DNA from 2 places in the Salinibacterium sp. NSLL17 genome. Region 1 is predicted to be linked to the other one. Evidence: riboswitches for the same ligand, from Rfam matches in the RefSeq annotation. Region 1 holds a riboswitch; the other holds the start of a gene.
The links. Region 1 has a riboswitch for glycine ahead of I6E51_RS14040 (L-serine ammonia-lyase). Riboswitches for the same ligand answer to the same signal wherever they lie in the genome.
Positions count from the first base shown of each region.

Region 1 (15,382 bases):
GACATCTTCAGCCTCGTTATTGGCGACTGTGAAGTCGGCAACCAAGACGGTGGCGAAGTTTCCAGCACCAAAACCGTCGACTGCGCGGAGCCGCACGATGCTGAGGTCTACGCTGCGTCCTACATGGCCGAGGGCGACTTCCCCGGTGACTCCGCAATCGAAGATCAGGCGACGGCTGACTGCTACGCAGAGTTCGGAACCTTTATCGGCGCGGACTACGAAGACTCGGTCTACGACTTCTCCTGGTACTACCCCACTGAGGGCAGCTGGTCAGAGGGCGACCGCGAAATCTTGTGCCTCGTCTATGACCCCTCAGGCAACCAGATCAGTGGTTCGCTCGCAGGTGCAGCAGAGTAATTTTCTTACCCGTTCGGCCGACCAAGACACCGTCTTTGTCGGCCGTTCTGGCGTTAACGGGAAGAACTGAGAGCATGGGGACGTTGCATCCGGTATCCGGATAAGAAACGCTGGAGCACGTCGATACGAAAGTGGTAACGGATAATGAAGATCGAATTCCCCGGCTCCAACGGTTCCATGCTGGCGGCGCGTCTCGACCTCCCCGATGGCGCTCCTTCTGCTTTCGCCCTTTTCGCGCACTGCTTCACGTGCTCGAAAGACTCATTCGCTGCCTCACGCATTTCGAAAGCACTTGTTGACTACGGCATCGCCGTATTGCGTTTTGACTTCACGGGCTTGGGCGGCTCCGACGGTGATTTCTCGAATACCAACTTCAGCTCGAACATCGACGATGTCGTCGCCGCCACCGAATACCTCGGCACCAACTACCGTGCGCCTACGATTCTTATCGGGCACTCACTCGGTGGAGCCGCCGTGCTCGCTGCCGCGCACCGCGTGCCGTCGACTCGTGCTGTCGTCACACTCGGCAGCCCAAGCGATCCGGCGCACATCACGAATCTCTTCGCCCATGCCAGCGCCGAGATTGCGGCTGCGGGAGAAGCAATGGTTCAGCTGGGCGGTCGCGAGTTCCGCATCCGCAAGCAACTCCTCGACGACATCGCCGCCCAACCGCAGTCCGCTCGATTGCGCGATCTTGATGCCGCCCTGTTGGTTATGCACTCCCCCATCGACCAGACGGTGGGGGTCGACAACGCGCGAGAGATTTTCGAAACAGCGAAGCACCCCAAGTCTTTTGTGGCGCTCGATGGCGCGGATCATCTCCTGAGCAATCGGGACGATGCTGCTTTCGCGGCGAGCATGATCGCGGCGTGGTCAGCTCGCTACGCTTTCGACGGCGCGGCGGCTCCTCAGCCGACAAAGAGCGACACTGGCACAAAAACCGCTGCGGTTGTCAACCCGAGCGCGGTTATTACTGCCGACGGCAGGTCGGTGATCGTCACCGAGAGCGGTCCGGCGCGCTACGAACAGCGAGTATTCGCGTCGGGGCACGAACTGATCTCTGATGAGCCTGCACCGCTGAGCGAGAATCATGGCGCTGCACCGTATGACTTCGTCTTGGCTGGTCTCGGAAGCTGCACCTCCATCACGATCAGGATGTACGCCGACCGCAAGAAGATGCCGCTGAAGTCGGTAAGCGTGCGCCTCACTCGCGAGCGGATCGATGCGGCCACGTGTGAGCACTGCACCTCAACCGAGGGCATGGTCGAGCATTTCACTCGTGAGCTCACCTTCGCGGGTGAACTCACCGATGAGCAACGAGCTTCTCTGCTCGTCATTGCCGACAAGTGCCCTGTACACCGCTCTCTCGAGGGCGAGATCTCGATCACGACTACAGAACGCTCCTCAGTTCACTAGCCCTCTCAGCATCCGAGGGTTACAGTAGTTAGGTAACCCTAACTTTTAGTGAAATGAGCCGGCGCCCGCGCCCATCGCCTATGACAATTGAACGTGACTCCGTTAAGCATCCCCTCGTTATCCGCCACCTGACGGTCAGCGCCGTCAGCCACCCGGCGCCGTCGATTGCGCGCATCACCCTCAGCGGTGATGAACTCGCCGGATTTGTCAGCAGCGGCCCCACCGACCACGTCAAGGTATTCTTTCCCGATCCCGCAACCGGCGTGCTCACTGCACCCACGATGACCGCCGATGGAATCAAGAAGCCCAAGGGCGAGGGTAAGGTTATTTCGCGTGACTACACCCCGCTCGGCTTCCGCAGCGATGCTGGTCGTCACGAGCTAGATATCGACTTCGTCGTCCACGGTGATGAGGGGCCTGCCTCCGCCTGGGCCGGCTCAGCCGCCGCTGGCGACAGCCTCGTGATCGCGGGCCCGCGCGGATCACGACTGCTGCCTGTTGGCGCAACCCACGTCATCCTGATCGCGGACGAGACTGCGTTTCCTGCAGCCTCGCGCTGGATCGACATGCTCCCCACCTCGGTAAACATCACCGCCCTGTTCGATGTCGCCGACGACAGCCTTGAGAGCTACTTCAGTGACGAGCAGAAGGCTCGAATGGATGCCGAGTGGTACTACCGTCGCGACGGCCTCGGCCAGCTGGAGGCTGCTCTCCGAGCGCTCGGCGAAATTGGTGAGTCGACCTTCGTGTTCCTCGCCGGCGAAGCAACCACACTCGTGCCGCTCCGCCGCTACTTGCGTCGCGAGTTGGGATTGCCCAAACAGCAGGTGACGGCCGACGGTTACTGGCGTCGTGGCGTGACGAACGCTGACCACCACGAGCCGATCGACCCCTCAGACCCCGAGGACTAAACCGTCTTTGCGAGCGTGCGTTTCGCAGCGCTGAGTGGCGAAACGCCCGCTCGACTGAGCACCAGTCCGGCGCGAGATTGACGGGTCTGCGAGGCAGGCTCAAGTGTATGCTGATGGCACAAGTGAACAGCCGTCATTCCGCTGCGGGAGAGTCCTTCCGATCGATGGTTGGCGCCGTAGGAGCAAACCCTCTCCGGGAATCTCTCAGGCCCCAGTACCGCAGTGGATAGGCAACTCTGAAAAGTAGTCGGCCCTGCCCGACTCGCCGACGGGGCAACGCAACGCCACAAGCGTGCGGAAACTCTCAGGCCCAATACAGAGCGGAGAGGACTCAACGACGCCCGCACGACGCAGTGTGGTGAAGAAACGGAGTCACCGTGGCCATTCGCAATCTGACCCCCCGAACTGAAGTACCGACGCCCTCGCTCGAAGAAGTGCCCCTGAGCAGCTTCGATCTGTTCACTGTCGGCATCGGCCCTTCCAGCTCGCACACCGTCGGCCCCATGCGCGCGGCTGCGTCCTTCGCCGCTGATCTTTCCGAACACGGGATGCTCGACTCTGTCGCCACTCTCAGCGTTCGCCTCTACGGTTCTCTCGCCGCAACCGGTGCTGGCCACGGCACGATGAGCGCGGTGCTCATTGGCTTGGAGGGAAAGCTCCCCGACCAAGTTCTCCCCGCCGAGATGGACCAGATTCTGGCCCGCATCGAAGAATCCGGGCTGCTGCACGTGAGCGCGAGCCGCGATGTGCCGTTCCGCGAATCCGATATTGCCCTGCACCCGCTCACCGTGCTCGACGGGCATCCCAATGGCATGCGTTTTGCGGCATACGATGCGGATGGCGCCGCAATTCTGGAGGCAACGTACTTCTCGATCGGTGGCGGTTTCATCTATCGTGAGGGCGACAACCGTGATGGCAGCTCCTCTAGCGGCCCAGCCGTCGTGGCGGATCCGCTGCCGTTCCGCACTGCCGCACAATTGCTCGCGCACTGCCGCACCGAGGGGCTCAGCTTCAGCGGTGTGATGTTGCGCAACGAGTTGGCCCGCCGCCCCGAGTCTGAGGTGGTTGCTGGCCTCCTGCACATCCGCGATGTCATGGATGAGTGCAAGAACAATAGCCTTGAACGCACCGGCAACCTCCCCGGCAATTTGAAGGTGCGTCGCCGGGCTCCCGAGTGGCACCGACGCTTGCGCGAAGAAGACCCCAACCGCGATCCGAACTTCTGGCAGGAATGGGTCAACCTCGTTGCCCTTGCCGTCAACGAAGAAAATGCGTCGGGTGGCCGGGTCGTCACTGCCCCCACTAACGGTGCTGCCGGCATCATCCCGGCTGTGCTGTTTTATGCGACCCACTATGCGCCTGGCATGAAGGACGCCGACCAAGCGACGAAGGATGACGCTACCGTTCGCTTCTTGCTGGCCAGCGCGGCCGTGGGCGTGCTCTACAAGCGCATGGCTTCGATCTCGGGCGCCGAGGTCGGATGTCAGGGCGAGGTTGGCTCGGCCTCCTCTATGGCTGCTGCGGGGCTCGCGGAAATTCTCGGCGGAACTCCCGCACAGGTCGAAAACGCGGCCGAGATCGCGATGGAACACAACCTCGGCCTCACGTGCGATCCCATTGGCGGTCTCGTACAGATCCCGTGCATTGAACGCAATGCGATTGCTGCCTCGAAGGCGATCAACGCTGCAAAGATGGCGTTGTGGGGCGATGGCGAGCACCGTGTCTCGCTCGATGAGGTCATTATCACCATGGCCGAGACCGGCAAGGATATGAGTTCGCGCTACAAGGAAACGTCGATGGGCGGTCTCGCCGTCAACGTCGTCGAGTGCTAGCGGGCACGAAAGTACCGCAGCGGCTGCGCGCTAACGCGCGGCGCGGAGGTAGCGCAGCAGCAGTGTTCCGTCGGGCGCGGACAGTGCGTGCGCGAGCGACATATTCTGCGGTGTCGCATCCGCCGCATCCACAATTCGCCGAGCAGACCCGCCTTCGAGCCGCGGGCTCACGGTGAGACAGAGTTCGTCAACAACGCCCTGAGCGATCATGGTCGCGAAGAGTGTCGGACCGCCTTCGCTGTGCTGCTGCACAAGTCCGCGTTCCGCGAGAAGGTGTTTCATCTCGACGGTATCTACGGCAGCGTCTCCCGCAATGATCACGTCAGCAACCTCTTCGATTCGTTTGCGGCTCTCCGCGGGGGCGCTCTCGGTGGTCACCACGAGGGGGCGCGTCGCATAGCTGCCCAGGTCTCCCGGCTCCAGCCGCAGGGATGCCGTCACAATGGCAAACGGTGGCTGAGCGGCGAGTCCTTGCGAAGTCCGCCACCCGGCAGATTCCTCGTCGAGAGCGAGATTGCGGTAGCCCTCCTGCCGCACCGTTCCCGCACCAACGACGATGACATCCGCAAGCCGTCGAAGCAGCCCGAAGACACGACCGTCTGAGTCCGTGCCAAGCCCACCAGACACTCCCTCGTGGGTGGCAGCGCCATCAATGCTCGACACGAAGTTCGCGCGCAACCACGGCACCGATCGATCAGCCACCGCGTAGCTCGCGAGAAGCTGCTCGTCGGTGAGCGGCGCCCCAGCGCTGAGGGAGTGAATTTCGGATGCGTCGGCCACAGTACCTACCTTTCGTTGATGTCGGACATGTTGTGCTTCAGCAGCGCGGGTTCGCGGAGCCCCAGAATGGCTTCGGTCATGCGCACGGCAGCAACAGTTTCCGCTACTTCGTGAACTCGCACGACCCGCGCGCCATTGAGGATAGATGCCACGGCGGCAGCCAGTGAACCTTCGAGGCGTTCGCGCTTCGGCTTATCAAGCACTTCGCCGATGAAGTCTTTATTGGAGAGAGCGACGAGGGTCGGCAACCCGAGTTCGGTGATTACATCGAGGCGACGGGTGAGTTCGAGACTATGCACGGTGTTTTTGTTGAGGTCGTGACCGGGATCGACAAACAATCGCTCGTCGGGAACGCCCGCGGCACGAGCCTGTTCCACTCGGCTCTGAAGAAAGTCACGCACTTCTGTCGCTACATCGTCGTACTGCGGCCGAGCGAACTGGGTGCGTGGCTGCGCCCGCGAATGAACGAGAATGAGTGATGCACCGCTGGCGGCAACAACGCCGGCGAGGTCAGGGTCGCTCAAGCCCGTGGTGTCATTAATCACCGTGGCACCGGCCGCGATACTCCGGCGAGCAACCTCAGCATGGAAGGTGTCGACCGAGATCACGACGTCGGATGCTTCGCGAAGCGCCTGCACAACGGGAACGACGCGCTCGCACTCCTCCTCGACACTCAGCGGGTCGCCTGGAGCGAACGGAACGCCGCCGATGTCGATCCAATCGGCCCCTTGCGCGACAGCCCGCAGCGACGCCGCAACAGCATCCTCGAGCGCGTAGTTGGTTCCCGCATCGTAGAAGGAATCGGGAGTGCGATTCACGATCGCCATCACCGCAACGTTGCGCGAGAAATCAAAGGTTCGATCGCCAATAGTCCGTCGTGGATTCCGCAGCGGCGGGAGGTCAAAACTCATACTCCCCATACTGGGCGACGATGCTGACAAGTGCATCTCAACCTCGCCGGGCCGCGCAGAGCGGAGGGCTAGTCTCGCCGCGATAAATTGCGCGGGCTAGCGCGTGAGCTCACGAGCGCAGAGCATGGCGACGCTCACGTTCGCCGCCCCTCAGGACAGCGCTGACCGCGCCGGAGCAATCACGGAGTCGACGATCGCTTCGATAGCGAATTCCGATGCTCGGCCGAGGTCGACGGTCTTGGGGTCGAGGAGCCACTGCACTTGCAGCCCGTCCATCACCGCTAAAATGCTGGCGGACGCGAGGTCGATCTTTTCTTTCGACGTGATTCCGTGCTCGGCGCACACCATCTTAAAGGCGTCGGAGACCGCACCTCGCAGCACTTCATACCGCTTTTCGAAAAAGTCGCGCCCGGGGTGATCGTCTGTCACTGACTCCGCAGACAGCACAGCATAGGCCTGAACGATACCCGGGCGGCCCTCATTGATAAACGCCGTGCGAACTAGGTGGCGGAAAAGTGCGATCCCGTCCGGGATATGTTGCTCTTCGAGATCAGCAACGTCTGTCTCATCGCGGAGGGCAAGCACTTCGAGAAGAAGTTTGTCCTTTGAACCGAAGTGATGCAGGATTCCGGCGTGAGTCATGCCCACTTCGTCGGCAATCTCTTGCAGCGTTCCGCCGGTAAAGCCCTTGTTGCCAAAGATTTCGACCGCGGCATCGAGGATGTCACGGCGCCGAGCGAGCGTCTCAGGCCGGGAACGGGGTGGCCGCCGATTAACTGCCATGGTTCGCCTCCCCCTTTAGCTGCTTTCCGGATGAAAGTATATCTGCGCACGAGCATCGAGATCGACTAAACGGATGCTTGCTTAACTTACTTACTTGATTGTAAGGTAAACCCGCACTCAGTTCGACGCCGTCGTCGTCCTTCGGACACGCCCGGCGTCATACACTCACACGCACAGGGTCGTGCGCCCACACGAAGGAGAATAGCAATGAGGCTAAGAACATCCATCGGTGCCATCGGCATCGCGGCGGCGCTGGCGCTGACCGGCTGCGCCACGAGCGCCGGCGATAGCGTTAGCGGTAGCGGCGCGGCGCTCACCATCGCAAAGCCAGACGGCGCGATCACCACCGAATCCCACAACCCCTACTTAGGCGACTCGTCAGCGTCGAAGTATGGCTATGCGAAAGTCATTTTCGAAACTCTGGCTCTCGTCAACCCGACAGGTGACCTCAGCACTACCCCGTGGCTCGCGGAGTCCGTGGAGTGGAACGACGACTACACCGAGCTGACTGTCGTGCCCCGCAGCGGCGTGACCTGGAGTGATGGCACCGCCTTTACCGGCGACGACATCGTGTTCACGTTTGACCAGTTCCTCAACGGTACGCTCGCCGACACCAGCGGCCTCAAGTACGAGGGTGCGACGGTCGACGGAGACGCCATCACGCTCACGTTCGGCGACTCGAAGTATGTCGCGCAGGCTCGCGTTCTGCACACCCCCATAGTGCCCAAGCACATCTGGGAGAACATCGAAGACCCCAACACTGACCCGCTCACCGAAGAGGGTCTCGCTGTCGGCACCGGTCCCTACGTTCTCGACAACTGGTCGACGGAATCTGTCACTCTCACGGCGAACCCGAATTACTGGGGCGGCGACCTTGCGGTGCCGGAACTGCACTACGTTTCGTACGGCGACAACGCAGCCCTCACCACCGCGCTTGTCTCTGGCGAAGCCGACTGGGCGCAGGCGTTCATCCCACAAATCGAGGCTAGTTACCTAGCCGCGGATGAGGCGAATCATTTCCTCGTGTCGCCCACCGCGGGAGCAGGCACCCTGTTCATGAACCTCCAGACGAAGCCGTTCAATGACCCGGCTCTCCGCGAAGCGTTGGCATGGACTATTGATCGTCAGGCCTACGTCGACATTGCGCGTGAAGGAGCGAGCGAGGCGATTTGGAGCGTGACCGGGCTGAGCGATCTTCTCGAGAATGAAATCCTGCCCGAGTACAGCGGCCAGAATTACAAGGTCGACGTCGATAAAGCGAAGCAAATCCTTACGGATGCCGGCTACACCTGGCAAAACGACAGTCTGATCGACCCTGATGGCGAGGCCGTCTCGTTCTCGATCTCGGTTCCTGCTGGCTGGAGCGACTGGAACACTGAGCAGGCTCTGATCGCTGAAGAACTGAGCGAAGGCCTCGGCATCGATGTCAACGTTGACCAGCCTGACTGGGGCGGCTGGGACGCCGCGCGTCAAGAAGGAACGTTCCAGGCGATCATCCATTGGCTCGAGGACACGGGCAATGCATATGGCCTGTACACCTCGACCATGGACACCAAGTGGATCGTCGATGATCGCGCTCAGTTCAACTTCGGACGATTCGACGACTCCGCGGTCACTGAAGCGTTGAACACCTACGCGAACACCGCTTCCGACGATGAGCGAACGGCTGCTCTCGAGGTTATCCAGAAAGCCTTCGTAGACAACGTTCCCGCGATTCCGCTCGGGGCGCACCCGCTCCTCGGCGAATACAACACCCGGAACTACGTTGGGTTCCCCACCGAGGACGATCAGTACGCGTCAGCGGATCCGACTCAACCGGGAATTGTGCAGATCCTTGCGAAGCTGACACCAACTAGTTAGCTAACGGGCTAACAACTCCACCGCTGGCGGGGCAGTGCGGCTATCGCACTCGCCCCGCCAGCCAGCCAACCAGCAGGAATAAGTCGTCAGGCCCTACACACCAAGCGCTAGGCACCAAGAAAGCGAGCATGAACCAATGGGAGAATCCCTGCTTTCCGTCAGAGACTTCTCGGTCGTCTACGACGTCGATCCGCCCGTGGAGGCCGTTACCAACGTCAACATTGACCTTCGTCGCGGCGAGATCCTCGGGCTGGCCGGCGAGAGCGGATGCGGCAAGACCACCCTTGCCTACGGAGTCCAGAGACTACTCAAAGCCCCCGCGGTAATTACCAGCGGTTCCGTCGTCTTCCACGACTCGTCGGGCGAGGACATTGAGATCAACGCGCTAGACCCCGAAGACATGCGCCGGTTTCGTTGGGACAAGATCTCTATGGTGTTCCAGGGCGCCATGAACTCTCTCAACCCCGTAGCGACGATCGGATCACAGCTCGAAGACGTTTTCGAGGTCCACCGGCCGACACACACCAAAGCGGAGCGACGCACCGCGGTTAGTGAACTGCTTGAGATCGTCAAAGTTGGCGTACAGCGGTACCGCTCCTTTCCCCACGAGCTGTCCGGCGGTATGCGCCAGCGCGTAATGATCGCTATGGCACTCGCCCTCCGCCCGCAGCTGATGGTGATGGATGAGCCGACCACAGCACTCGATGTGCTCGTGCAGCGCGAGATTCTGCGTCAAATTTCTGCTTTGCGCCATGAATTCGGCTTCTCTGTCATCTTCATCACACATGACCTCCCCCTTCTCCTCGAAATCAGCGATCGCATCGCGATCATGCGAGACGGCGAGATCGTTGAGCTCGACACGGCAGAGCAAATCTGGACTAATCCGCAAAACGATTACACAAAGTCACTACTGGCATCCTTCCCGCGCCTCACCGGTGAGAAAGGCCTGGTTTCGCGATGAGCCTTCTCGAATTCGATGCTGTCACCAAGATTTACTCTGTACGGGGCGCCGGCCAGATTAAGGCGCTGGATGATGTGAGCTTTACGCTCCAGTCCGGCCACACAACCGGGCTTGTCGGCCAGTCAGGAAGCGGCAAGTCGACAATCGCGAAGATTCTCACTCAACTCGAAACGCCAACGACCGGCGAGGTGCGTTTGGGGGGAAAGCCGATCCCCCGTCGCGGGAAGGGTCTTCGCTCCTACCGCCAGCAGCTGCGTATGGTCTTCCAAGATCCGTTCGCCTCGCTCAACCCGTACCACTCGATCGGTTACCACATCCAGCGTCCGCTTCAGCTCGACAATGTCGTGCCGAAGGAACAGCTCGACGACGAAGTGCGACGCCTTCTCGGCCGCGTGCACCTTGAGCCAAACACCGTCATCGACCGACGGCCCCACGAACTTTCCGGAGGCCAGCGGCAGCGCGTTGCCATTGCCCGCGCGCTTGCTTCTCGGCCACAGTTCCTCGTCGCCGATGAACCAGTCTCGATGCTCGATGTGTCAATCCGTCTCGGGGTGCTCAACTTGCTCGCCGATCTTCAACGCGAAGAGGGCCTCGGGGTGCTGTACATCACCCACGATCTGGCGACCGCTCGCCACTTCAGCGACGAGATTATCGTGCTCAACCAGGGTCGGGTGGTCGAACGCGGAGCCGCCGATGACGTCATACTTCGCCCGCAAAACCCCTACACACAAAGGCTTCGTGCGGCATCCCCCGATCCCGATAGGCACTTCGGGTCGGCAACCGGCATTCTCGGAGGAACCCAGTGACCGCTATCCAGCCTCAGCCTTTCACCGACGATTCTGACAGCGTCGATGCTGACACCACCCCCACGAACGCCGTCAAGGGACACTCGCGTATCCCCTGGAGGTTCCTCGGCGGCCGCGCGCTGTTCTACCTCTTCACGCTATGGGCCGCGATCACGATCAATTTTTTCCTGCCCCGCATGATGAAGGGCGACGCGGTCACCCAATACCTCGCCCGAAACCGCAACGTCACTCCCGAGGCCGCCGAGGCGCTGCGCTCGCTCCTCGGCCTCGACACCGATAAATCACTTCTGCAGCAGTATGTGGAGTACCTAGGTCTTCTGCTTCGCGGCGATCTCGGAGTCTCGCTGCTGCACGGCCTGCGCCCCGTCACTGAAGTCATCAGTCAATCCCTCCCCTGGACTCTGGGTCTCGTAGGCTTCGCGACCCTCATCTCTTTCGCGATCGGAACCATTGGCGGCGCGATTGTCGGATGGCGACGCGGGAGCAAGCTCGATGCCCTCATTCCCATCACCACATTCCTGAGCACCATCCCTTACTTCTGGCTTGGCCTACTCGCAATCGCCCTCTTCTCGGTGAACCTCGGCTGGTTCCCGATCGGCAAGGCATACGGTGTCGGGATCTCGCCGGAGCTCTCGTTCGAGTTCATCGGCCAAGTGATCCATCACGGAACCTTGCCAGCGCTCACCATCGTCATCGCGTCACTGGGCGGATGGATGCTCGGCATGCGCAACATGATGCTCACCGTGCTCGATGAGGACTATGTCATGGTGGCGCAGGCCAAGGGAATGCCGAACAGCCGAGTGCTCTGGGGATATGCGGCACGCAATGCTGTGCTCCCCCAGATTCAGAGCTTTGCCTTATCGATCGGATTCATAGTCGGCGGCACGATCGTGATGGAGGTGGTGTTCAGCTACCCGGGGCTGGGCAAACTGCTCCTCGATGCCACCAATGCGAAGGACTACGCGCTCATGCAGGGTGTCTTCCTCGTGATCACTCTCTCAGTGTTGCTGGCGAATGTGCTCGCAGACATTGCCTACGCATTCCTTGACCCGCGCACGCGTCAGACGGAGGACTGAGCCATGAAAACAAGTGTGAACGATACCTCGACCAGCCGCCCGGCGTGGACTCCAGAAACTGCGCTAATCAATACACTCCACAAGCGCCGCGGTGGCTACGGTCCCGAGAAGCCAACGTTCTGGACGAAGCTGGGTTCAGCCTTTGCGATGTTCCGTAACGGCAAATCGATCGCGGGACTGTCGATCCTCGGCTTTTTCGTACTCGTGGCAATTTTCGCTGATGTGCTGGCGCCATATTCGCCCACAGCCATCGACAACACCGCTCGCTTTCAACCCCCGTCCGCGGCGCACTGGTTGGGCACCACCCACATCGGCGAGGATGTGTTGAGTCAAGTAATCCACGGCACTCGTGGTGTCATCGTTGTGGGCTTTCTTGCTGCAATCATCGCCACCACGATCGCGATTATCGTCGGAGTTATCTCTGGCTACGTACGAGGCTGGCGCAGCGAGGGACTCTCTGCTCTCACGAATGTCTTCCTTGTGATCCCGGGGTTGCCGCTCATCATCATCGTTGCATCGATGTTCGATGATCCACCTTTGATCCTGATCGCTGCGGTACTTGGTGTCATCGGATGGGCGTGGGGCGCGCGGGTGTTGCGCGCCCAGACGATGTCTCTGCGCAATCGCGATTTCATTCAAGCAGCCCGCGCCAACGGCGAGCCGCTCCACCGAATCATCCTGGTCGAAATGCTTCCCAACCTCATGGCGCTTATCGCTGCGAGCTTCGTGGGGACCGTGACCGCGGCGATCCTCGGGCTCACGACTCTGTCGTACATCGGGGTTATCCCTGTCACAACCTACAACTGGGGCACGATTCTCAACTGGGCAGGTGCCCAAGGCGCGTTTCGCCAAGATCAGTGGTGGTGGTACATGCCTCCGGGACTCTGCATCGCGGCCATCGGCGTCGCCCTGTCGCTGATCAATTTCGGTATCGACGAATACGTCAACCCACGATTGAGGTCTGCCGGAGAACGGGCACGGGCAATGAAGAAGAAGGGCCTGAACGTCAACGACACTGTGACAGCCGTTCGGCCAGCGACAACAGCATCACCATCAGCATCACTAACGACGGAGAACTCGTGACCGGCACCAACACCACCGCCCCCCTCTACCGCGACCCGACAAGTACCGTCGACGACAGAGTCCTCGACCTCCTCTCGCGAATGACCGTTGAGGAGAAAGTCGGGCAGATGATGCAGCTCGACGCGCGCGAGGACCTACCGGAACAAGTACTGCGTCAACACGTGGGGTCGATCTTGCACGCGTCGCCTGAACGCCTCGCGATCGCGCACGAGCTTGTCGCCCAGACCCGGCTTCAGATCCCGCTCATCGTCGGCGAGGACTGCATCCATGGCCACTCGTTTTTCGAAGGCGCCACTATTTTCCCAACTCAACTCGGAATGGCGGCGTCGTGGGATCCCGACCTGCTCGAGCGTGTCGCGCGGGCTACCGCTAAAGAGGTCGCTGCCACCGGCGTGCACTGGACCTTTTCGCCTGTGTTGTGTATCGCTCGCGACCTGCGCTGGGGGCGCATCAACGAGACCTTTGGCGAGGACCCCTTCCTCATCGGAGAACTCGCTTCGGCTATGGTGCGGGGATATCAAGGCGATGGCCCCCAAGACAGCACAGCCATCCTCGCGACCGCCAAACACTTTGCCGGATACTCTGAAACTCAAGGTGGGCGCGACGCCAGCGAAGCTGACATTTCCCGGCGCAAGCTCCGCTCCTGGTTCCTTCCGCCATTCGAACGAGTGGCAAAGGAAGGCTGCCGCACTTTCATGCTGGGATATCAGACGACCGACGGCGTGCCAATTACAATCAACGATTGGCTTCTCAACGATGTACTGCGCGGCGAATGGGGCTACACCGGAACCCTCATCACCGACTGGGACAACGTCGGACGCATGGTCTGGGAACAGCAGGTTCAACCGGATTACGCACACGCCGCAGCCGCAGCAGTAAAGGCCGGCAACGACATGGTCATGACAACTCCCGGGTTCTTCCACGGTGCTCTCGAGGCCATCGAACGAGGTCTGCTCGTCGAGGAAGATCTCGACCCTGCGGTCTCGCGCATCTTGCGCCTGAAATTCGAGTTCGGGCTTTTCGAGAATCCCCGACACCCCGATGCCAGCCGGATCGACACGGTTCTCGCAAGCGAACCGCACCGTACCCTCAATCGTGAGACTGCCCGTCGCTCGCTCGTTCTCCTGCGCAACGACGGCACACTCCCCCTCCTCAACGCGACGGATGAGGATGCCCCCGCCCACACGGAGGCAACGCCGCGTCGAGTGGCGGTAGTCGGACCTCTCGCTGATGACGCGCAAACGCAGCTCGGCGACTGGGCTGGCTCATCGGGGCAGGCGGACTGGCTGCCGAACGGACACCCCCGCGACATGATCACGACCACTCTCGATGGTCTACGCCTCGCTTGCCCCGCTGATTGGACCATCGACTACGCAGAGGGGGCCAACATACTGACGCTCGACGATGATCCTGAGGGTGCATTTTTCCCTGATGGTCAGCCACGCCCGCCGTTAGTGGTGCCCTGCCCGCCAGATGAAAAGATGATCGCCGCCGCGGTCTCCGCGGCACGCCAGAGCGACGTCGCCGTAGTGGTCGTCGGGGACAGAATCGAACTAGTCGGCGAAGGCCGCTCGACCGCGACCCTTGAACTCATTGGTGGCCAGAACGCGCTCATCGATGCGATCGCGGAAACAGGGACGCCCTTTGTTCTCGTTCTTCTCGCCTCGAAACCCCTCGTGCTACCACCGTCGGCTGATCGCGCGGCTGCTCTGCTGTGGGCCGCAAACCCCGGCATGGAGGGTGGTCAGGCAATCGCCGAAGTGCTCCTCGGGATCGTCGAGCCGAGCGGACGCCTTCCCATTTCTTTCGCGCGTCACGCCGGGCAACAGCCCACCTACTACAACCAGATCCGCGGGCAACATGGAAACCGTTACGCTGACCTCACCCAGAGCCCCGCATATGCATTCGGAGAGGGACTCTCCTATACGACGGTCAAATACGACAACCTTCGGATCATCGGGGACGAATACGGCCTCGACGGCACCGTTCAGGCAGAGGTGACAGTGACAAATACCGGTACCCGACCGACCCGCGAGGTTGTTCAGGTATACATCCGCGACCAAGTCACATCCGTGAGCTGGGCAGACAAGGAGCTCAAGACTTACCGCCTCGTCGACCTCAACCCAGGCGAGTCGCAGGCGGTCTCGATCGAACTCGACGTTGCCGACTGCACCCTTGTAGATGCCAACGCGACGCGTCGCGTCGAACCCGGAACCTTTGAATTGCTCGTCGGGCCCTCGTCGCGCAACGAAGTGCTCCTCGCGGCCCCGTTCTCCGTCCTCGCATCCGTATAGGAACCGGTGACGACCCCCGACTCTGGAGATACGGCGAACCAGAAGGGATTCCTCGACTTCGGCCGCTGATTGCGCGCTCCGTTCCTTCAAGGAAAACTGACCTTGTAGCCCACTATCCCTATACTGGGCGACACAACCGACCTCCCCAGCGGGATCCGCGTAGACAAGGTTCTAACCCGTGACCACATTCACGATTGCTCGAATATATGGCGTACAAGAGAATGCCGACGCCTACAGAATTCTCGTCGACAGACTCTGGCCGCGCGGCATTACACAGACAGACGCTGCGCTCGACGAATGGTGCAAAGACCT
Region 1 is NZ_JADYWH010000003.1:238,181-253,562, forward strand. Features, by position in the region: gene I6E51_RS14025 (septum formation family protein) at 1-357, shown strand, start outside; gene I6E51_RS14030 (alpha/beta fold hydrolase) at 502-1,773, shown strand; gene I6E51_RS14035 (siderophore-interacting protein) at 1,854-2,684, shown strand; glycine riboswitch at 2,819-2,914, shown strand; gene I6E51_RS14040 (L-serine ammonia-lyase) at 3,119-4,516, shown strand; gene I6E51_RS14045 (pyrimidine reductase family protein) at 4,547-5,296, opposite strand; gene folP (dihydropteroate synthase) at 5,302-6,207, opposite strand; gene I6E51_RS14055 (TetR/AcrR family transcriptional regulator) at 6,358-6,990, opposite strand; gene I6E51_RS14060 (ABC transporter substrate-binding protein) at 7,198-8,850, shown strand; gene I6E51_RS14065 (ABC transporter ATP-binding protein) at 8,987-9,811, shown strand; gene I6E51_RS14070 (ABC transporter ATP-binding protein) at 9,808-10,617, shown strand; gene I6E51_RS14075 (ABC transporter permease) at 10,614-11,693, shown strand; gene I6E51_RS14080 (ABC transporter permease) at 11,841-12,776, shown strand; gene I6E51_RS14085 (glycoside hydrolase family 3 N-terminal domain-containing protein) at 12,773-15,070, shown strand; gene I6E51_RS14090 (DUF488 domain-containing protein) at 15,249-15,382, shown strand, end outside.

Region 2 (15,382 bases), on a different contig from region 1:
GAATGAACTTGTCCATCGCAGCGGGGTCGGTGTCCCAGACGCGCAGGCTCGTGATGCCGAGGCCGGCGCGGAAGCCGAGTGCCTGGAACTCCGACTGAGTGCCGGTGCCGATGAGGGCGAGAACGCTCGAGTCGGGGCGAGCCAAGGCGCGCGCCGCCATGACGGAGGTCGCAGAGGTGCGCAATGCCGTGAGCAGGGTCATCTCCGAGAAGAACGTGGGGTAGCCGTTGTCGACGCGAGCGAGCATGCCGAGCGCGGTGACGGTCTGGAAGCCCAGTGCAGGGTTGGAAGGGTGGCCGTTGACGTACTTAAAGCCGTACGTTTCGCCATCGCTCGTCGGCATCAATTCGATGACGCCTTCGGGGGAGTGGGCGGCAACGCGAGGTGACTTGTCGAACTGGGGCCACTTGGCATAATCCTGTTCGAGGTAACCCACGATGCCCATAATGATCGGCTCGATGCCGGTGTCGGCAATCCAGCGGCGCATGTTGTTGACGTCTACGTAGTGAACCATGGTCACTCCTTTCGTTGCGGTATTAGAGCTTCCTACGTTACGAATATGCACTATGTACCTACAACTCCCAGTCAACCCTATTTCCGGCCAATAACTATGCATAATGGGAGGCAGAATTGTACAATTTGTTCATGTCTGACTTAGATGACCTTGATCGCCGCCTGTTAGCCGCCCTTCGAGCTGATGCGCGCGAGTCAGTGGCGAGCCTCTCGCGTCGACTTAACGTCACGCGCGCGACCGTCACAAGCCGTATCGATCGCCTCGTGAGCAACGGCACCGTTCTCGGGTTCTCGATCCGCATTAGAGAAGACCGCGACCCTTCTTTCATCCGGGCGATTGCCTTTGTCGAGGTAGAAGGGCGATCGACGGATTCCGTGATCAGCCAGCTGCGCGGTCTGCCCGAGATCCATGAACTCCACACCACCAATGGCGCGTGGGATCTGGTCGCCGACATCCGCACCGACAGCCTGAGCAACTTTGACCGTGTCTTGGCCCGCATGCGCAATGTGGAGGGCGTCGTGAACAGCGAGACCAGTTTGTTGCTCAGCTCAGCACTTCTCTAGCCCGACCGCTGATGCCCATCCGGGCCGCTGCTGTAGACCACCCGAGCACCAGTCGGCCGAAAGGGCACGAATTGCTCGCTCTCGGCGTGCTCATCGGCGCGAGCATCCGCCCCGCATTGCTATGCTGAACTCACAACTGAACATCGGGCCGCAACACGATGCGGGAGAGCCGGGCATCTAGCGCTAGTCAACAGAAATTGGCAGGCGCCAGGCCGGCACCGAAGGAGCAAGCCTCCCCGCCAATCTCTCAGGTTCATGTACCGCATCGCACTTGGCCACTCTGGAAAGAGAACCTCGCATCACCCTGAGGTTCCGCCGACGGTGAAAGCTCGCTAGCGTTTAGCGTGTGAAGCTCTCAGGCTCATCACAGAGGGGGAGTTCTATTCACTAGCCCATGCGCCAGGAGAACTCCGTGACCGATGTATCAAGTTCTGAAGCTTCATCCGCTGAATCTTCGCCCACCGCGGTGAGGTATTCACCGCTGCACAGCATCCATGAGCAACTCGGTGCTGCGTTCACCGATTTCGCTGGCTGGATGATGCCGGTGCGGTACAGCTCCGACCTCGCCGAGCACCATGCCGTGCGCACCGCTGCCGGCATTTTCGACATCTCGCACATGGCCGAGATTCACGTGCGCGGCGCTGACGCTGGCGCGTACCTCGACTACGCGCTCGCGGGCAAGCTCTCAAGCATCGCTCTTGCGCAGGCCAAGTACAGTCTGTTGCTCAACGAAGCAGGCGGCATCATCGATGACCTCGTCACCTACCGCCTCGCTGATGACCACTTCTTGGTTGTCGCCAATGCCGGAAACCGCTTTGCCGCAGCAACAGCGCTCACCGAACGGGCCGTCGGCTTTGAGGTCGCGGTCACCGATGAGAGCGACGACTATGCGCTGATCGCCGTCCAGGGGCCGGTCTCGCGCGCGATCCTCGAGGCGACTGCCGGGCTCACTGACTTCGCGACACCGCTCGACGAACTCAAGTACTACCGCGAAACCGCGGCCACCTTCAACGGCACCGACCTCATCATCGGTCGCACCGGCTACACCGGCGAAGACGGCTTCGAACTGTACATTCACGTGGATGCCGCGGCCGACCTCTGGGCTGCACTCACGGTTGCCGGCGAACCGCTCGGTCTCGTGCCCGCCGGTCTCGCGTGCCGAGACACTCTCCGCCTCGAAGCGGGCATGCCGCTGTATGGACACGAACTCAACCTCGGCACCTTCCCCGTACAAGCTGGCCTCGGCCGCGTTGTCGCGCTCAGCAAGGAAGGTGATTTCGTCGGTCGCAGCGCGATCGAAGCGGGCCCGGATGCCGGCGCTCGCGTTCTCGTCGGTCTCGCCGCCGAGGGCCGTCGCGCCGGTCGCGCTGACTACCTTCTTTTTCACGGTGACACCGAGGTGGGAGTCATCACCTCCGGCGCGCTGTCGCCAACGCTGGGGCACCCGATCGCTATGGCTTACGTCGACTCCGACGTGAGTGAGGTCGGCACCGAGCTTCACATCGATGTGCGGGGCAGTCGCATTGCTGCATCCGTTGTTTCCCTACCCTTCTACAAAAGAGAGGCCTGATCATGGCTGAGAAGAGCGAATTGCAGTACACCGCCGAGCACGAATGGGTGCTGGTCGACGGCACCGTCGCGACGGTCGGAATCACCGACTTCGCGGCAGGCAAACTGGGCGACATCGTCTTCGTTGACCTGCCCAAGGTCGGCGCCACCGTCGCTGAGGGCAAGATCGTCGGCGAGATCGAGTCGACCAAGTCGGTGGGTGAACTCTTTGCTCCCGTTGCGGGAACCGTCGTCGAATCCAACGATGCTGTCGCCGACAGCCCCGAACTCGTCAACAGCGACCCCTTCGGTGAAGGCTGGCTCGTGAAGATCGAATTTACTGAACTCCCGTCGATGCTCAGCCTCGACGAATACACCGCATTGACAGGCGAATAATGCCCAACCCTTTCATCAGCGGCACGTTTGCTGACCGCCACATCGGCACGGATGACGCAGCCCAGGCCAGCATGTTGGCCGCTGTCGGCTACGACAGCCTCGAATCGCTCGTGGATGCCGCGGTTCCGCCCGCCATTCACCAGACTCCGGTCGTGAATTCCACGATCCCGGCTCCCGCCTCTGAGCGTGAGGCGCTCGCCGAACTGCGCGCCCTCGCTGGCGCGAACAAGGTTCGTCGCAGCATGATCGGTCTCGGGTATTACGACACCATTACGCCCGCTGTGATCAAGCGAAACGTGCTCGAGAACCCGAGCTGGTACACGGCATACACGCCGTACCAGCCGGAAATTTCGCAGGGTCGCCTTGAGGCGCTCCTCAACTTCCAGACGATGGTTGCAGACCTTGCAGGCATGACCACGACAAACGCGTCGATGCTCGATGAGGGCACCGCCGCTGTGGAGGGAATGCTTCTTGCGCGCCGTGCGGCTCGCGTGGAGTCGCCCGTGTTCATCGTCGATGCCGACACTTTTCCGCAGACCAAGGCTCTGCTGGCGAACCGCGCGGAGGCTCTCGGAATTGAGCTTGTAGAGCTCGACCTGGCCACGCTCGGTGCGAACCCAGAGCTGCCGGAATGCTTTGGTGCGCTCATCCAGTACCCGGGTGCAACCGGTCGCGTGTGGGATTCCAGCGAGGTTATCGCTGCGGTCAAGGCGCACGGCGGACTCGCTGTTGTTGCTGCCGACCTGCTCGCCCTCACGATGCTGAAGTCGCCAGGAGAACTCGGCGCAGATGTTGCTGTCGGCACCACGCAACGCTTTGGCGTTCCGATGGGCTTCGGCGGACCGCACGCCGGCTACATGTCCGTGCGCAAGGGCCTCGAACGTCAGTTGCCCGGCCGCCTCGTCGGCGTATCTCAGGATGCCGCCGGCGACCCCGCCTACCGCCTGTCGTTGCAGGCGCGTGAGCAGCACATCCGCCGCGAGAAGGCGACCTCCAACATCTGTACTGCACAGGTTTTGTTGGCTGTCATGGCATCCATGTATGCCGTCTATCACGGTCCCCAAGGTCTCAAGCGAATCGCTCAGCGCATTCACCACGACACTGCCAAGTTCGCGGCACGCCTGACCGCCGCGGGCTACACGGTCGAGAACAGCACCTTCTTTGACACCCTCTCGGTGACGAAAAAGGGCCAGGCTCAGGCGATCGCCGCCAAGGCACTCGAGAGTGACATCCTGATTTATGTCGTGGATGCTGACACTGTGCGTGTGAGCTTCGACGAAGTATCGACGCAGCCCTATGGCGGAATGCTCGCCGCACAAGAGAATGATCTCGCCGACGCCTTCGGGCTGGAGGGTGGCTACACGACGCCGCTTGACGACTCCAGCATTCCCGAGGCTCTCAACCGCACGAGCGAGTACCTCACGCACCCGGTCTTCAACACGCACCGCTCGGAGACGAGCATGATGCGCTACCTCAAGTACCTCGCCGACAAGGACTACGCGCTCGACCGCGGCATGATCCCGCTGGGCTCGTGCACGATGAAGCTGAATGCTGCAAGCGAGATGGAAGCGGTGAGCTGGCCGGAATTTGCGGGCATCCACCCCTTCGCTCCTGCCGAAGATGTCTCCGGGTACCTCGTCATGATTTCGCACCTCGAGTCGTGGCTCACCGAGGTCACCGGGTACGACACCGCGTCGTTGCAGCCGAACGCGGGCAGCCAGGGCGAACTCGCGGGGCTCCTCGCGATTCGTGGCTACCACCGTGCGAACGGTAATCCGGAACGCACGATCTGCCTCATCCCGTCGAGTGCTCACGGCACCAACGCCGCCAGCGCGATGCTCGCCGGAATGCGTGTCGTGGTCGTGGCCTGCGATGACCTCGGCAACGTCGACCTCGATGATCTGCGCGCCAAGATCGCTGAGCACGCGAGTGAAATCGCCGCCCTCATGATTACCTACCCCTCGACTCACGGGGTGTACGAGCACGAAGTGCGTGAGATCACGCAGGCTGTGCACGACGCTGGTGGACAGGTGTACGTTGACGGTGCCAACCTCAACGCTCTGCTCGGTTACGCGCGGTTCGGTGACTTTGGCGGCGACGTCAGCCACCTCAACCTGCACAAGACCTTCTGCATCCCGCACGGCGGCGGCGGCCCCGGGGTTGGTCCGGTCGTTGCGAAAGCACACTTGGCCAAGTTCTTGCCTGGCCACCCCATGGCGCAGAGCCAGCATCATCCGGCATTCGATATGCAGACCGGTGCTGCCGGTCCGTATGTTCACGCCGGGGGAGCGGTGAGCGCTGCGCCCTACGGAAGCCCGAGCATCCTGCCCATCACGTGGGCGTACGTGCGCATGATGGGATCGGCCGGCCTCAAGGCGGCAACCGGTGCCGCGGTGCTCTCCGCGAACTACATTGCGGTGCGCCTGCGCGACCATTTCCCCGTGCTCTACGCGGGAGACAACGGCCTCGTTGCTCACGAGTGCATCCTCGATCTGCGTCCGCTCAAGGAGGCGACCGGCATCGACAACAACGATGTCGCCAAGCGCCTCATTGACTACGGTTTCCACGCACCGACGATGTCGTTCCCGGTCTCGGGCACGCTCATGGTCGAGCCCACCGAGAGTGAAGACCTCGCCGAGCTTGATCGCTTCATCGACGCGATGATTGCGATCAAGGAAGAGGCGGATGCCGTCGCGGCCGGAACGTGGCCAGCCGACGACAACCCCCTCATCAATGCTCCGCACACGGCGCATTCGGTGATCGCGGGCGACTGGGATCACTCGTACTCGCGGGAGCAAGCGGTGTATCCGTTGAGCTCCCTCGTGTCGGGCAAGTACTGGCCGCCGGTTCGTCGTGTTGACAACGCGTATGGTGACCGCAATTTGGTCTGCTCGTGCCCTCCGATCGAGGCGTTTGCGCACTAACAAATCGCACTAGTTTCCGTCGCTTCTGAGACGGAAAATGGCGCGTGCAGAACCGATCCAGTTCGGTTCTGCACGCGCCATAAATTTGTCCCCCGAAAGTGGGACACCAGTATTCATCTGGCATCGGCCTCTCCTGTGGAGAAAATTCTTCACTTTGGCTGGATTTTCCCTCTCCGGATGTTGTAATGTGCGTCTGGTGTACGGCGAGTGGTTGACCCGACAACCCCAAATCGCTATTTCACCGACTGGAGACGTTCGTGACCACCCGACGGCATCGACACCGTAAGACCTTTTGGCAGCGGTGGAAGAAACGCTGGTGGCTGGCGCCTATTGCGCTAGTTGCTATTGCTGCGCTCTCGCTCGCTGGCATCCAATTGGGTGCTATTGGATGGATTTCCAACGCTGTTGCGCCTCTCGCTGGCGGCTGCACTGAGACTCGCCCTGTGGTGATTGCGGCTGACCCGTCGATTGCTCCCGCACTGACCATTGTCGCGGCGGAGTTCGATGAGGCTGACGGCAACTGCACCGAGACCGAAGTGCGTTCACTCGTTTCCGCAGACACTGCTGCGCTGTTCGCTTCGGGTGTTGCGGGCGATCTCGATGCGTGGGTTCCCGATTCGGCGGCCTGGCTCGATCGCGTTACGTCGATGGCTGATTCGCTCGGGCGCACTGCCCCCGAGCTCGAGATCACCGACTACGTCGCGAGTACGCCCGTCGTGCTGGCCACATCGGCGTCCCAAGTAGCCAAACTCGGAGACACCCCGCTGTCGTGGGAATCACTGCTCACCGGAACCGTAACGACCCTTGTGCCCGATCCCGAGGCGAATACCGCGAGTCTTGCCGGGCTTGCGCAGCTCCAGTCGGTCTCGTCTGCTGAAGATCCGCGCCAGTTCGCCGGCGCCATGATCGCCATGGGAAAGACAATTCCCCAGACGTCCGAAGAGGCTTTCGGGCTGGCGACTGATGCAACGCTGCCCACCGTTGTCGTGACAACGGAACGCGAAGTTGCCACTTATAACAGTGCGTCAGAGTCCTCGCCCATGATTGCGCTGTATCCGACGGACGGCACGGTCGAATTGACCTACCCCTTCGTTGAGGTCATCAGTGGGGATGAGACAGCGGAGACTTCCGCTTCTGCTACGTCGACGTCTACTACGGCTTCTGCTGCAGTGGCGAGCGAGATAACTGCGGCCGACTCTCCTCAACGGCTTCTGACGGCACTTGCTGCGGCAACGCGCTTGTCCGCTGAAGTCTTGGCCAAGCAGGGGTTCCGCGATGCCGACGGCGGCGGTGACTTGAGGGTGACAGGAGTCCCCGAGACAGCGACCGAAGCGAAGCCGACGGCGGATGCTGCCGTCCAGATCGAGATTCTTCGCTCGTGGAGTGTTCTGACGCTTCGTTCGCGACTTCTCGTTGTCATTGACACTTCAGGTTCCATGCTCGACCCGGCGAGTAACGGCCTGCGCCGCATCGACGTGTTCCAGCTTGCGGCGAGCGAGGCGCTGTCAAAGTTCTCGGGTGAAGCGGAGCTGGGCGTGTGGGCCTTCTCGCAAAACCGTATCGGCACCCAAGACTGGGAACCGCTGTCGCCGATTGCGCCGCTGTCAGATCCCGCTCACGTGTCGCAGATCAACGGCGTCGTCGCATCGTTGCCGGATCGCATTTACGGCTACACGGGGCTCTATGACACCATCTTGGCTGCGGTCAAGGAGGTCAAGGAAGATTACGACCCGTCGAAGATCAACTCGGTTCTGCTCATTACTGATGGCTACAACGAAGATGACAACGGCATCAGCCTGTCGGCGCTTCTGAAAAACCTGAAGGCGATTGACGACCCGAATGAGCCCGTTCCGGTGATCTTGATCGGATTCGGTCCCGACACTGACCTCAAGTCAATGACGGAGATTGCCCAGTCGACGGGTGGTGCAGCGTATTCCGCCGCTGTGCCCGAGGACCTCGGCAAGGTGCTCGTGGATGCCCTGAGTCAACGGTCGTGTCGCCCAAACTGCACGTAGCAGCCGGGGTGGCCGGCTGAACTGGCCGAGAGCTAACGCGTCTCGTTGTCGTCGCTGATGCTGACGATCCAGTTCACGGAGTAGCGGTCGAGTACCATTCCGAAGATCCCGCCCCATTCGGCGCGCTCGAGCGGCATGTCGATTCGTCCACCGTCGCACAGCTTGTCCCAGTAGTTCTCGATGGCGGCTTTTTCGCTGAGGAATCCCGCAATTGAGATCGACATCGGTCCACCGGGTGCGTATTCCTGTGTTTTCGGGGTGTCGGCCATCATGAGAGTGATTCCGGCCGGGGACTCCAGCTGTCCGTGCATGACCCACTCTTGTTCATCAGGATCTTCACTGGCATTGAAATCGGCAAAGGTGTGGATTTCCGTGGTGCCGCCGAAGACGGACTGGTAGTAGGTGAGGGCTTCGCGAGCATTGTCTCTGAAGCTCAGGTAAGGGTTCGTTTTCATCGGCGTTTCCTCTCGGGGGCTATCCCGCGGCGGGAACCACGGGAAACTCGATGCGGGTCAGGAGTTCCGCGTCATCGACCTCGCCAGGGGCATTGAGATAGATCTCGCGCGGCGCTCCGGCGTAAGTGTGACCGTGTTCGGTGAACCATCCAAAGATGGCGCTATAGGTCGTCTTCAGGCCGTCGTACGGGCCCGTGTGCGTGACGGTGGCGACACGGCCACCGGCGAGTTCATGTGTCGTGAGAACCGGATGATCGATGAGACCGTTTGCCACCGGAACGCAGACCTCGCAGTTCCACGGCCCATCAGCGCGCATCTCGTCGGTGTATACGGCCATCACGGGCCCGAGGACGGTGATGGCAGAGTCGGCGGTTTCGGCGAGCAGGGTATCGATAACGCTGCTCATGTCGGCAGGCAGAGTCTCCATCGTTGTCGAGAACTCGATGCCGGCAACGATATGGCTTGGCACTGTTTCAATAGTGATTTCCGGCGACATGCGCCACACTCTACGCCTCGCATCCGGCGAGCGGTACCGGTTGTGGAGAACTTATTCGGTGGTGCCCAAGAGCGCGGGGAAGGCGCCGAGAGCCCAGCCGTAACCGACAAAGATCGCCGCGTCGATGAGCGTGTGGGCGATCACGAGAGGCAACACGCGGCGATAGCGCGTGTAGAGCCAGCCAAAGAGCAACCCCATGGCGACATTGCCAATAAACGCGCCGATGCCCTGATAGAGGTGGTAGGTGCCGCGCAGTATTGCAGTCGAGATAATGATCTGCCACCGGCCCCAGCCAAGGTCGCCGAGTCGGGCGTACAGGTAGCCGATCACGATGACTTCTTCGGTGATGCCCGCACGCAGAGCCGAGAGCAGTAGCACGGGCACGGTCCACCAGTACTGGTCGAGTGCAGCCGGAACCACGTTCACGGTGACGCCGAGAGCGCGCCCGCCGAGGTACACGGCAATTCCGGGGATTCCAATCGCTAGTGCCAGTGCGACGCCGGTCAGGCCATCGCGAACCGGTCGTGTGAAGTCGATTCCGAGTCGCGACAGTCGAGGCTTTGTGGTGTTCCACAAGAGAAACGCTACGAGCGCGACGGGCGCGAGATCAAAGGTGATTCCCAGCAACTGGTAGATCAGGTCGAAAGTTGGCCGTGTGCTGAGTGACGAGTTCAGCGTTGCGGTTTGCTGCGACAACGATTCGGTGCGGGTCAGCCTGTTCGTGATCGAGACGATCGAATAGATCGCGGATGCTCCAAGCGAGAGTGCAAGAACGATCGATATTTCTGACCACAGCCGCCCGCGCGATTGGGGAAGCGCTGGTGTTGAACTCACGCGGAGGGGCGCACGGCGCAGGCTGGCGTTCCGCCGGGCAGACGGTGGCGGTAGCGCGCGACGAAGCGGTAGCCGAGAGAGGCGATGGTGCTGAATGGCTCAGTGGCAATGAGGTGGCCGAGGAAGCGCCATCCGATCTGTGGCTGAATTCTGAGGAGGGCGGAGAAAGCCATGTGTCCAGCGAACTGTCGAGTAGGAGTCACGAACCAGGCTGCTTTCTCGACGTCGTCCTGAGTCAGCGCGTAGTCATCGAGATCGGTCCATTGCCAAGGAGTGCTTTCGGGAAACACCGGAAGAATGGCCTGCAAACGATTGACCCAGAGAGTGCAAAATGCGCAGTCACCGTCAAAGATCAGTATGGACTGGGGCGTGCGGGAAGCCGGGCTCGGTTGCGACATGGAAAGATGTTAACTCACGTTGCTGGGCGCTGCTCCGGAGGCGATTGCGCAGATTTGTAGTGAATGACAGCGTTAGTGCGCGGGAATTCTGCAAAGTATGCACATAATCTTCACGAGCGTTACTGCTGTGTAACGTTTGGCTTTACAGTTTTGCTTGGGGCATCCCCCCGTTTTAGGGTGTGAACTATCAAGCGCGGTGCGGCGTCAAAAATTCCGTGCCGTTTGCACAATTCTGCACAGGAGGAAACATTGAAGAGATCACGCATAGGCATCAGTGCAGTCGCACTGCTGTCAGCCTCAGCGCTCGCTCTTGCGGGCTGCTCGGCGAGCGAGGCGCCTGCCGAAGGCGACAGCGCCGCGATCATCACCACGAACGGAAGCGAGCCACAGCAGTCGCTCATTCCGACGAACACCACTGAAACTGGCGGTGGAAAGATTGTTACCTCGATCTTCGCTGGTCTGGTTTCGTACACAGCCGATGGCGATGTAGAAAACGAAGTTGCTCAGTCGATCGAGTCTGAGGATGGCCAAAACTGGACCGTCACGCTCAACGAGGGCTGGACCTTCACTAACGGTGAGCCCGTCACGTCGGACTCCTTCATTAAGGCCTGGCAGTACGGCGCGCTCCTCAGCAACGCACAGAGCTCCTCGTACTTCTTCGACAACATCGAAGGCTTCAGCTACGACGAAGAGTCAGAACTTACCGGTCTTGATGCTGTAAGCGACACTGAGTTCACCGTTGCTCTCATCAACCCTGAAGCAGACTTCCCGCTGCGTCTCGGCTACTCGGCATTCATGCCGCTGCCTGAGGCTGCATGGGAAGACCTCGACGTTTTCGGCGAGAACCCCATCGGTAACGGTCCGTACATGCTCGCCGAAGAAGGCGCTTGGCAGCACGACGTACAGATCGACCTCGTCACGAACCCTGACTACGACGGTGTTCGTACGCCCGCCAACGGTGGCGTTTCGATCATCTTCTACACCAGCCAGGACGCGGCATACGCTGACGCTCTCGGTGGCAACCTCGATATCCTCGATGCTGTCCCCGACTCGGCATTTGCTACCTACGATTCAGACTTCCCGGGTCGTTCGGTGAACCAGCCTGCAGCAATCTTCCAGGCGTTCAACCTGCCGTACTACCTCGAGCACTGGTCGGGCGAAGAGGGAGAGCTGCGTCGTGCAGCGATCTCGATGTCGATCGACCGCGCTGAGATCACGGATGTCATCTTCCAGGGCACCCGTACCCCCGCTACCGACTTCACTTCGCCGGTAATCGCTGGTCACTCCGACAACCTTGCTGGTGCTGAAGTTCTTGACTTCAACCCGGATGAGGCCAAGAAGCTGTGGGCAGAAGCTGACGCAATTGCGCCGTACGGAGACACTGTCTTCGACCTCGCATACAACGCTGATGGTGGACACCAAGCATGGGTTGACGCTGTTGCTAACAGCATCAGCAACTCGCTCGGAATCGAAGCTCAGGGCAAGGCATACCCCACGTTCGCTGACGCACTCAACGACCGTGACGCTAACGCACTCACCGGTGGAACTCGTGCTGGATGGCAAGCTGACTACCCGTCGCTGTACAACTTCCTCGGCCCGCTCTACGTTGATGGCGCTGGCTCGAACAAGGAAGGCTACTCGAGCCCCGAGTTCGAAGCCATCCTTGCTGAGGGTGCTAGCGCAACCTCGGTAGAAGAGGCAACAGCGAAGTACCAGGAAGCTCAAGAAGTTCTCTTGGTCGACCTTCCTTCGATCCCGCTGTGGTACTCCAACGTCACCGGTGTCTACTCTGACAGCGTTGACAACGTTGTATTCGGTTGGGACTCTGTCCCGCTGTACAACGAGGTAACCAAGAACTAAGTAGTTCATCGGTTTACCCAGTTTCCACTCTCAACGTGTGATGCCCGGGGCTGTTTTGGCCCCGGGCATTACACTGAGTACCCTCATTCAGTGATTGTGACTCTTATGCTTATCCGTTCCTCCGAGGAAACCATCTAATGCTGTGGTACGCCGGCAAGCGTTTCCTTCAGATGATCCCCGTATTTTTCGGCGCGACCTTTCTGATCTACTTCATGGTTTTCGCCGTTCCTGGCGATCCCATCGCCGCTCTGTACGGCGACCACCCGCCAGCTCCGGGAGTGATCGAAGCGATTCGGGCCGAGTACAACCTCGACAAGCCGTTCCTCGTTCAGTACCTGCTCTACATTGGCGGACTGTTTCAGGGTGATCTCGGAACCACTTTCTCGGGTCGCCCCGTGGTTGATGTCATGGCTCAGGCCTTCCCAATCACTGCGCGCCTCGCCATTCTTGCGCTCGCGATCGAAGCATTCTTCGGAATCATCGTTGGTCTCGTTGCTGGTCTTCGCAAGGGAAAGCTCTTCGACGCTTCCGCTCTTGTCATCAGCCTTCTGCTCATTTCGGTCCCCACCTTCGTGGTTGGTTTCGTGCTGCAATTCGTCTTCGGTATCCAGCTTGGCTGGGCGAGAACAACGGTGAGCGGCTCGGCCCCTTGGGGCGAGTTGATCTTGCCCGCGATCGTGCTGGCCTCGGTGTCGTTTGCCTACATCGTGCGGCTTACTCGTGCGAGCGTCGCAGACAACCTCAACGCTGACTTTGTGCGCACCGCAACGGCGAAGGGACTTTCTCGACGTCGTGTTGTTACCGTGCACGTTCTGCGGAACTCGCTCGTTCCCGTCGTCACCTACCTGGGTGTCGACATCGGTTCACTCATGGTCGGCGCGATCGTAACTGAAGGAATCTTCAATATTAACGGTGTCGGTGGAACCGTCTACCGAGCAATCACGTTGGGAGAAGGCCCCACAGTCGTCTCGTTCGTTGCAGTGATGGTCATCATCTTCGTGCTCGCCAACTTGCTCGTCGACTTGCTCTACGCCGCGCTCGACCCAAGGATTCGTTATGCAAAGTAACAACACTGGCCGCCAACGGCCCGGTCAAGAACACTTCATCGCCTCGCTGGCGGAAACCCCGGTAGCCGAGGTCGATCAGGTTGACGAAACCGGAAAGGCTCGCAGCACATGGACCGATGCGTGGGAGGCCATGCGTCGTCGTCCCATGTTCTGGATTTCCTCCAGTCTCATCTTCGTGATCCTCATCGTCGCCCTGTTCCCGGGATTATTTGCGAGCGTCGATCCACGCGAGTGCTACCTGAAGTTCAGCAATGGCGATCCGCAGGCCGGTCATCCGCTCGGGTTCAACCGTCAAGGCTGCGACGTCTACTCGCGAATCATCTTCGGAACCCAGGCTTCGGTGACGATCGGTCTGTTGACCACCGTGATCGTCACGCTCTTCGGCGGCGTCATCGGAGCTCTTGCTGGCTTCTATGGCGGGCTCCTCGATTCGATCGTCTCGCGTCTTGGTGACGTCTTCTTCGCTGTCCCCACCGTTCTCGGAGCAATCGTTCTGTTCTCGGTTATCTCGGTTCGCGACGCTCTGACGGTCTCGCTCGTGCTGTCGCTCTTTGCGTGGCCACAGATCGCTCGAATCATGCGTGGTGCAGTTCTCTCGGCACGCAACTCTGACTACGTCACTGCGTCAGCAGCACTCGGTGTCTCGCGATTCAAGACACTCGTGCGCCACGTCGTGCCCAACGCAATCGCGCCGGTAATCGTCGTAGCGACCGTGTCGCTGGGTATCTTCATCGTTGCTGAAGCGACGCTGGGGTTCCTCGGAATCGGCCTGCCCCCGACCGTGATGTCGTGGGGAAACGAGATCAACCAGGCGCAAGTAACGGTTCGCACGCATCCGCAGACCCTGTTGCTGCCATCGGCTGCGCTGTCGATCACCGTTCTCGCCTTCCTCATGTTCGGCGACGTAGTTCGCGATGCCCTTGACCCGGAAGCGAGAGCACGCCGATGACCAATCCAGAAACAGTTCCAGTGACTCCTGACGCTTCTACCGAAGAAACCCCGCTGCTGAAAATCCGCGGGCTCGAAGTGGGCTTCGAAACGCAGCGCGGAATCGTCTCCGCCGTGCGTGGTGTCGACCTCACGCTCTACCAAGGGCAGTCGTTGGCGATCGTTGGCGAATCCGGATCGGGCAAGTCCACGACGGCCCAAGCTGTCATCGGGCTTCTTCCCGGCGCCGGAAAGGTCGTCGGCGGTTCGATTGAGTTCGAGGGAAACGATCTTTCTACCTTCACTGACGCTCAATTCGCTGAAGTGCGCGGTAGCCAGATCGGTTACGTTCCCCAAGACCCCATGTCGAACCTCAACCCCGTCTGGAGCATCGGCTTTCAAGTCGAAGAGGCGATCAGGGCCAACGGGCTTGCTCAAGGCAAACAAGCGAGAGAGCGCACTATCGAAGTGCTGCAGGAAGCTGGTCTGAGCGACGCGAGCGAGCGCCTGAAGCAGTACCCCCATCAGTTCTCGGGAGGAATGCGCCAGCGCGTACTCATCGGTATCGGGCTCTCCGCCCGCCCGAAGCTCCTGATCGCCGACGAGCCGACCTCAGCACTCGACGTCACGGTGCAACGTCAGATCCTCGATCACCTGCAAACGCTCACGCGTGACTACGGCACGTCAGTGTTGTTCATCACGCACGACCTCGGCCTTGCCGCGGAGCGCGCAGAACAGCTCGTGGTGATGTACAAGGGCAAGGTTGTTGAGTCAGGCCCGTCGCGGGAGATTCTTGAGAACCCGCAGCATCCTTACACTCAGCGTCTTGTTTCTGCGGCGCCGAGCTTGGCATCGCGTCGTATTCAATCGATCAAGACGTCGAGCCCCGACGGCGAAGCCCCGAAGATTTTCGGGGAAGGATCGCTCGATGAGGCCCTCATTGCTCGAGCTGCGACTCGAGAAGCTGCGGCAGATCAAGACCTGATCAAGGTAAGCAACATCACCAAGGTCTACGAGATTCGCAAGCAGGGGTTCCGCAAGGACAAGCTCCTCGCAGTCAACGACATCTCGTTCGGCGTCAAGAAAGGCACGACGACCGCCCTGGTTGGAGAGTCTGGTTCTGGCAAGTCCACGGTGGCCAAGCTGATTCTGCAACTTGAGTCCCTCACGAGCGGAACCATCGAGTTTGATGGCAAAGACCTTGCCGGAATCAAGGGACAGGAGCTCCTCGAGTTCCGTCGCCGTGTACAGCCCGTGTTCCAAGATCCCTACGGTTCGCTCGATCCGCAATACAGCGTAGGCAACACGATCGCTGAGCCGCTGCTGGCTCATAAGCTGGGCACAGCGAAAGAGCGTTTCAAGCGCGTGAGCGAATTGCTTGATCA
Region 2 is NZ_JADYWH010000002.1:164,835-180,216, reverse strand. Features, by position in the region: gene I6E51_RS10505 (ornithine cyclodeaminase) at 1-514, opposite strand, end outside; gene I6E51_RS10500 (Lrp/AsnC family transcriptional regulator) at 646-1,077, shown strand; glycine riboswitch at 1,229-1,350, shown strand; gene gcvT (glycine cleavage system aminomethyltransferase GcvT) at 1,490-2,647, shown strand; gene gcvH (glycine cleavage system protein GcvH) at 2,650-3,021, shown strand; gene gcvP (aminomethyl-transferring glycine dehydrogenase) at 3,021-5,945, shown strand; gene I6E51_RS10480 (VWA domain-containing protein) at 6,203-7,960, shown strand; gene I6E51_RS10475 (VOC family protein) at 7,993-8,415, opposite strand; gene I6E51_RS10470 (GyrI-like domain-containing protein) at 8,435-8,911, opposite strand; gene I6E51_RS10465 (CPBP family intramembrane glutamic endopeptidase) at 8,963-9,745, opposite strand; gene I6E51_RS10460 (thiol-disulfide oxidoreductase DCC family protein) at 9,742-10,143, opposite strand; gene I6E51_RS10455 (ABC transporter substrate-binding protein) at 10,393-12,003, shown strand; gene I6E51_RS10450 (ABC transporter permease) at 12,141-13,070, shown strand; gene I6E51_RS10445 (ABC transporter permease) at 13,060-14,019, shown strand; gene I6E51_RS10440 (ABC transporter ATP-binding protein) at 14,016-15,382, shown strand, end outside.
Region 2: it holds a riboswitch for glycine, as region 1 does, so the genes downstream of both, gcvT (glycine cleavage system aminomethyltransferase GcvT) here and I6E51_RS14040 (L-serine ammonia-lyase) in region 1, are expected to answer to the same signal.